3 regions of the Marinobacter nanhaiticus D15-8W genome follow, and region 2 is predicted to be linked to each of the others. Evidence: riboswitches for the same ligand, from Rfam matches in the RefSeq annotation. Region 2 holds a riboswitch; each other region holds the start of a gene.
What was found. Region 2 has a riboswitch for cobalamin ahead of RE428_RS22910 (ABC transporter substrate-binding protein). Riboswitches for the same ligand answer to the same signal wherever they lie in the genome.
Positions count from the first base shown of each region.

Region 1 (2,263 bases), 1.0 Mb from region 2:
CGTTCAAGGCCGGGTACGCGTATGACGAGTCGCCGGTGAACGAGAACTTCCGTACCGCGCGTATTCCATCGGATGATCGCCAGTGGCTCACCCTTGGCACCCAGTACGCCCACGCCCAGTCCGGTTGGACGGTCGATGTCGCAGCCGGTGTTCTGCTGTTCGACGACGTCGACGTCAACGAACAGGAGTATACGGTTGACGACGAGCCGGCCGAAGGCGCAGCAAGCTATTCAGCAACTTATGAGCTGAGCGCCTGGGGCGCAGCGGTACAGGTCAGCAAGGCATTCTGATACGCGAGTACCGATCGACGTGACGAACAGGCAGGCCCCCGGGCCTGCCTGTTTTTTTGGGTGCTCAAAAAAGCAGCTGGGTGCGCACTCGGTCTTGCACTCAGCTTGAATCAATGAGCGGGTACGACCATCTTGCGTCCACGGTAAGTGATCGTCCGGGTCTTACCCTCGCCTTCTGCTGCGGATGCGGGCGCAGGTGGCTCCGTCAGGGCCTGCCCACGATAGCGTTTGTCTTCCGAGCCTGGTGTGGCGTCTTCGTCAGTGAGTTCGGGGACCTGCTCGATAAGTTCTTCCCAAGTCCGGGTTAGGTGCGATGAGCGCGATTGCTTTGCATACGAGGCGAGGCGTTGTTCCAGATCTTCATCGGTCAGGTGAAGCTTAACGCCGAATTCAGCCAGTATCAGCCTACGACACTGGTGCACGAGCTTGAGTAGTCCGCGGTCCAGCAGCCAACTGCGTTCTGGTGCTAGCGTCATCATCATTTTTACCTCGGTGATTGGGCGCGCCGCGGGCGGCGGCCGGTTCCACGACATGATAGATGCCGATCAGGTTTGTTTTTTATCGGTATTGGTGTTTAAAGCGAAAAATGTGCCGGCCGGAGATGTCATAAAAGTACGTGGTTTTGCTTACCTTTCCGGAAATTGTGCACGCTATTCTGGCGCGGCGCCCTAAAAGAGGGCGGCTTCGCGTGGTGCATTCCTTGATCTTTCGCATTGACCGGGGCGACGGCTGCGCCTAAAGTGCCCGCCATATAAAATGACGCTTCTGTCATCTGAGGTTTGAGCCTCGAATAAATACGCAAGCGGTGCTCGCGCAAGCGAGTGAAACGGGAAACTGGTGAAAATCCAGTGCTGCCCCCGCAACGGTAAACAGTGAACGACGACATGATCGGCGTGTTGACGCTTCCGGAGCCATTCCGGAGTGTTCAGGCGCGCCCGCCACTGGGCTACGGCCCGGGAAGGCGTTGTCGTCCACATCGCTTAGCGATGTCATTGTGAGCCCGGAGACCGGCCGTTTGCACTTTTCCCCGTCTTTTCAGTCGGGGGCCTGACATGCGGTGTAGCGGAGGGCTTCACCGGTGGCTACCTGCCCTACGCCAGCAGCCGCTCGTCCCTCTACTCGCCCGTTCATCCGACGCTGTCTTGATGAAGGACGACATAGTGAAGAACCCAGCCCGACTTTTCCTTGGCCTGATGGCCGGCATCATTTCCTCCACGCTGTCTGCGGAGACCCTCAATCCCCTGGTTATTACCCCGACCCGTACGGCGCAGACGGTGGATGAGGCGAATGCTTCGGTGACGGTCATTAGTCGAGAGGATATTGAGCGAAGCACGGCGATGACGGTTGAACAGGTTCTACGTGCGGTGCCGGGTGTTTCGGTGACCAGCACCGGAGGTCCGGGTAAACAGTCCAGCGTTTTTATGCGGGGGTCCAATTCCGACCATGTGTTGGTATTGGTCGACGGGGTTAAAGTCGGTGGAGCTACTGCCGGCACGGCCCAGTTGGAGAATATCCCGTTGGCGTTGGTGGACCATATTGAAGTCGTCAAAGGCCCCCGTTCGAGTCTCTATGGTTCTGAGGCTATTGGCGGCGTTATCCAGATTTTTACGCGCCGTGGCACCGTCGAGCCGGAGATCATTTCCGAGGTGATTGCCGGGAACAATGGAACTTCAAGGCTTACCCAGCACTTTGGCGGCACTACAGGCAATACGGCCTACAGCCTATCGGCATCGATGTACGACACCGACGGGGTCGATTCCCAACCGGGCGGTGGGCAAAGCGACAACGATGGTTTTGAGACTAAATCGTTGGCTGCGAGCCTGGATCAGTGGGTGTCGGATAGTCTGGCGCTGGGTGTGAACTTCATGCATGCCCAGGGAAAAAACGACTACGACGGTGACGCCGCGTTCGGCGATCGATACTGGAATGAATTCGTCCAGCAGTCGGGGCGGTTCTTCGTCGACTACTTCGCC
Region 1 is NZ_AP028878.1:770,957-773,219, forward strand. Features, by position in the region: gene RE428_RS03395 (OmpP1/FadL family transporter) at 1-290, shown strand, start outside; gene RE428_RS03400 (hypothetical protein) at 401-772, opposite strand; cobalamin riboswitch at 1,077-1,320, shown strand; gene RE428_RS03405 (TonB-dependent receptor domain-containing protein) at 1,484-2,263, shown strand, end outside.
Region 1: linked by a shared signal. The riboswitch ahead of RE428_RS03405 (TonB-dependent receptor domain-containing protein) and the one ahead of RE428_RS22910 (ABC transporter substrate-binding protein) in region 2 are both predicted to bind cobalamin.

Region 2 (2,263 bases):
CTCATGGCGTGGGCGTCCATCTGCACGATACGGCCTTCCTGTACCGCGGTCATCTGGCTGGTCACTGGATCCTTGCGAAGGAACGCCAGCTTCTTCTCCACGTCGTCCGCTGGGAAGCGGCGGCGGTCCATACGAGCCACTACAATCACGTCCGGGTCCGCCTTGGCGATGGATTCCCAGCCAACGGTGGGCCATTCCTCGTTCGATTCGATCACGTTCTCGATGCCCAGCTTGTCCATCATGTAGCCTGGTGCGCCCAGGCGGCCGGCCACATAGGGATCGATTTCCAGATCGGCGGATGAGAACCAGAACACCGCTGACAGGTCGTCCGGAAGGTCGAGACTCTCGGCACGCTCGACAGCATCTGCTTCACGCGCCTTGAGGCTGTCGACCAGGTCTGCCCCGGCATTCTTTACATCATAGATGGCGGCCAGCTCGGTGATTCCCTTATAGATAGAGTCTGTAGAGAACGCGGTGACGCGGGTGCCGTCGCCGCCCGTGGAATTGTCCTTCGTGTCGCAGTCCGCCGGCATGATGTAGGTGGGAATACCCAGCTCGTGGAACTGGCCACGGGTCGCGACGCTACCAGTGGCGCCCACATGCCATTCATACTGCACGGCCACAAGGTCGGGCTTCTTGTTAACCACCGCTTCGAAGCTCGGGTCGTTGTCGGCGATCCGCTCGATGCCGGCATTGAGCGCCTTGAATTCGGGCAATGTCGGGTTGAACCATACGGAAGTACCGGAGACGGTCTCGCCTACGCCGAGGGAATAGATGATCTCGGTAGCGGACTGGCCTATCGTCACGGTGTTGTCCGGGGCGGCATCGAAGCTGACGTCTAGCCCGCAGTTCCTAATCGTCAGCGGGTAGTCTGTCGTCTCTGCTGCTACGAGTAAGGCGGGAAGTGCAGCTAGCGCAAATGCCAGCAAGCGTATGGGAGCCGTCGTGGGGGTATTTCCCACGGACTCCCGTTTGAATAACCGGGCCCGGGAGTGATGTTTATCACTGTGTCTGGAGCTGCAAAACATGGTTCAACCTCCTTGCATCGCTTCTGCGCGCGTCGACTATAAGTAAAATGTTATAACATAACAATAAGCGATCGCGACGGACGGAGAGAGGGTTCGGGAGGTTGTCTGCTGAACAGTACGGATGGGACTGTTTCCTTCCTTTCCCCGGGTCACCCCGCCCGGTGTCGTGAATGGGATTGTCGGCAGGTCTCCTGACTGACGGGTCGTCGCTCGCCCGGCCTTCCCGGGATAACATCCCAGTGGCGCGGAGGGCGTGGCTCACCGTCTACAGTTGCGGGGGCAGTTTCGGTTCGCAGCCAAGCTGCGGCGAATTCCCTATTAATTCCCGAAGGAAACCGACCGGGCGAGCATATACAGCTTCCCGGGATCGGGCAAGCTATGGGCTTAAGTGGCTCATTCACCGCAGCCGATGGCGACGTAACTGATGGTGGTATAGGTGTTTTCGTTGGGCGCCGGAGCCCCCACAATGGTCGCCATGGGACGTATGCCAGCCCATGTTCTAGACTGCAAAAAGACGCGGCTGCCTTTCCCGTTGTTCCGCGCCTGGAGGTTCCAGCTTTTATGATCGGTTTGATCCAGAGAGTCCTGATCGACCTCGTCCGTCAGCATGGTGGCGACGACGCGGTCTGTACCTTCCGTCTGCGAACGGAGTCCGCCGGTGACTGATTCGGAAAAGCGTCTGCGGCGAGAGATCAATGAGATCGCCGACCAGCTCTGCCAGGCGATCGACGGCCGTTTCGACTTCCAGGTCAATGCCGAATCTGACGACATGGATGTGCAGAAGCTGTCGGTGCTCGCGAACTTAGTACTCGAGTCCGTGCGGCGAAATATCGAGGAGCTGGAACAGGTCAAGACCGAGCTGGAAGAGCGGGTGGCGGAGCGGACGCGCCGTCTCGACCTGGTGATCGACGGTACCAATGACGGCGTCTGGGAATGGGATCCTGCGTCAGATCGACTCCAGGTGTCCCAACGCTGGCTTGATATGATTGGACGTTCGGCGCTGGAAAGGACATTGCGGCTGGATGACTGGCTGACGATGCTGTTTCCGCCGGATCGGGAGGGTTTCCGGCGCCAACTGGAAGACCACCTCGAGGGAAAGATCGATCGCTTCCGGGCGGAGTGCCGGGTATCCGATGGCGCGGGAGGCTATCGCTGGGTCGTCGCACGGGGGATCTGCGATCATGATCCGGAGACGGGCCATGTGCGTCTGGTCTCCGGCACCCAGGCGGATGTCA
Region 2 is NZ_AP028878.1:5,085,425-5,087,687, reverse strand. Features, by position in the region: gene RE428_RS22910 (ABC transporter substrate-binding protein) at 1-962, opposite strand, end outside; cobalamin riboswitch at 1,193-1,383, opposite strand; gene RE428_RS22905 (putative bifunctional diguanylate cyclase/phosphodiesterase) at 1,687-2,263, shown strand, end outside.

Region 3 (2,263 bases), 2.2 Mb from region 2:
TTTCCGCCTGGGGACACCTGGGCGAGCATCAAGCTGTCGATTACCAGCAACACCGGCTGACTCAACTGGACCGCCTCGCAGACCATCTCGAGCAGGAACTGGACACCGGCTGGCTCAGGAAACAACTGGGATTGGGGAGTAAGACAAGCGCATGAGCATAGACAACCAGAACGCCTTCCCGGAACAGGAGAAGCGTGGCCTCTACCGAGCCATTCAGGAACGCCGGGACGTGCGCTCACAGTTCCTGCCGGACCCGATTCCCGACGAGATCCTGGTGCGCCTACTTGAGGCGGCCCATCACGCGCCGTCGGTGGGCTTCATGCAGCCCTGGGATTTCCTGGTAATCGATAGCGTTGAAGTGCGGCAGGAAGTCCTCGACATCTTCGAACGTGAAAACGAGCGCGCTGCGGAAAATTATGCCGGTGATCGCGCCCAAGCCTATCGTAGCCTGAAGCTCCAGGGCATCCTCGAGAGTCCGATGAACCTGTGCATCACCTGTGACCGTAGTCGCGGCGGCCCGAATGTGCTTGGACGCAATACGATCGTCGAGACCGACCTTTTCAGTACCTGCCTGGCAGTCCAGAACCTCTGGCTGGCGGCGAGGGCAGAAGGTATCGGCGTCGGTTGGGTCAGCATCCTCGATCAGCAGGAACTGGCCCAGGTGCTGAAGTTGCCCGAGGACGTGTACCCCTTGGCCTATCTTTGTCTCGGCTATGTGAGCGAATTCCTCGATCAGCCCGAATTGCAGGCCAAGGGATGGCGCAGTCGCTTATCTCTTGAAGAGCTCGTCCACCGCAACCGCTGGGGTGCCGGCCTTGCGCCCGGCGACGAACTCATTTCACTTCTCCAGCGACGCTGACAGCGTTGCTACCATCCGATCAATGGATTAGGATGATCGCTCTACGGACAGGTGCCCCTGATCTTCAGGGGATAATCGGGAAGTATGGTGCGGCCGCTCAGGCCAATTCCATCGCTGCCCCCGCATCGGTAATAAAGGCGTAGTCTGCAAATACCACTGGCGCGAGCCGGGAAGGTGCAGACGATGACTGCCTCCAGGCTGTCCCCTTTGAGCCCGAAGACCGGCCTGTTATGTCGTGTTTTCCATTGTGGTGCGGCGGGCACCGGGGAGTTACATCATGTCTGCTATTAGCTCATCTTCCAGTGACCGGGCAACCGGTTCTTCCATCAAGGTTTCCTCTCTCGGCCAGAAAGCCGGGGTCCTGCTGTTCGGTATCGTCGTCCTGTTTGCGGTTGGCTTCCTCCCCATGAGCGAAGCGCATAACGCAGCGCACGACACGCGTCACAGCTTCGTGTTTCCCTGCCACTGAATTTGTCTGCCTAGTCAGTCTCAGCGGTCTGTTCGGTATTCGAGAGCCATACCGACGGATAACTGAACGTTTTTGCTACGACAAATCCGTCCCTGGAGGGAAACTGATGTTCCGTTCTCTGATTCTTAGTGCCTGCCTGATTGGCGTCGTTCTCGGTCTGCTCGTTACCGCCGTGCAGGCTGTCGGCGTCACGCCCATTCTGCTGAACGCCGAACAGTTCGAGGGGGCCGGCGAGCCGGCTGCACACGAACATAGCGGTGGTGAACAAGCAGCTCACCATCACCATGAGGAAGCGGCGGGTGGGCATCACCATGGCGACGACGCATGGGCACCTGAAGATGGCGCCGAGCGTACGTTCTACACCACCGTTTCCAATATCTTTGCCGGCATCGGTTTTTCCGCTGTCCTGCTGGTCGTGATGAGCCAATTGCGTGAGCGCGGAAAAATGATGTTGTCGCCCTCCCGGGGGTTGCTGATCGGAGCGCTGGGCTTCCTCGCGGTTTTCGTAGCGCCGTCGCTTGGCCTGCCACCGGAGGTCCCCGGCTCGGCTGCTGCGCCCCTTGAAGCGCGGCAGCTCTGGTGGGTCTTTACCGTACTAATGGTCGTCGCCGGTCTGGGGCTGGTAGGGCTGGCTCGCGGCTGGATGAAGCTGGCGGGCATTCCGCTGCTGGCCATTCCCTATCTCTTCGTGCCAGCCCATGAGGGCCCGCTGTTCTCACATCCTGACCCGCAAGCGGTGGCGGCGCTGACCGAACTGCACCAGCAGTTCATCTGGGCCACGGGTGTGACCAATCTGGTCTTCTGGTTGCTGGCCGGAGTTCTCAGCGCCATTGCCTTGAAACGCCTCTACAAAGCGTCAGCCGATCAATATGACGAAGCTACTGCCTGAGTTTCCGTTTTCGGCCATCGTCGGCCAGGACGCGCTCAAGACCGCC
Region 3 is NZ_AP028878.1:2,836,796-2,839,058, reverse strand. Features, by position in the region: gene RE428_RS12680 (cobyric acid synthase) at 1-155, shown strand, start outside; gene bluB (5,6-dimethylbenzimidazole synthase) at 152-859, shown strand; cobalamin riboswitch at 893-1,102, shown strand; gene RE428_RS12670 (CbtB domain-containing protein) at 1,137-1,328, shown strand; gene RE428_RS12665 (CbtA family protein) at 1,435-2,217, shown strand; gene RE428_RS24490 (AAA family ATPase) at 2,198-2,263, shown strand, end outside.
Region 3: linked by a shared signal. The riboswitch ahead of RE428_RS12670 (CbtB domain-containing protein) and the one ahead of RE428_RS22910 (ABC transporter substrate-binding protein) in region 2 are both predicted to bind cobalamin.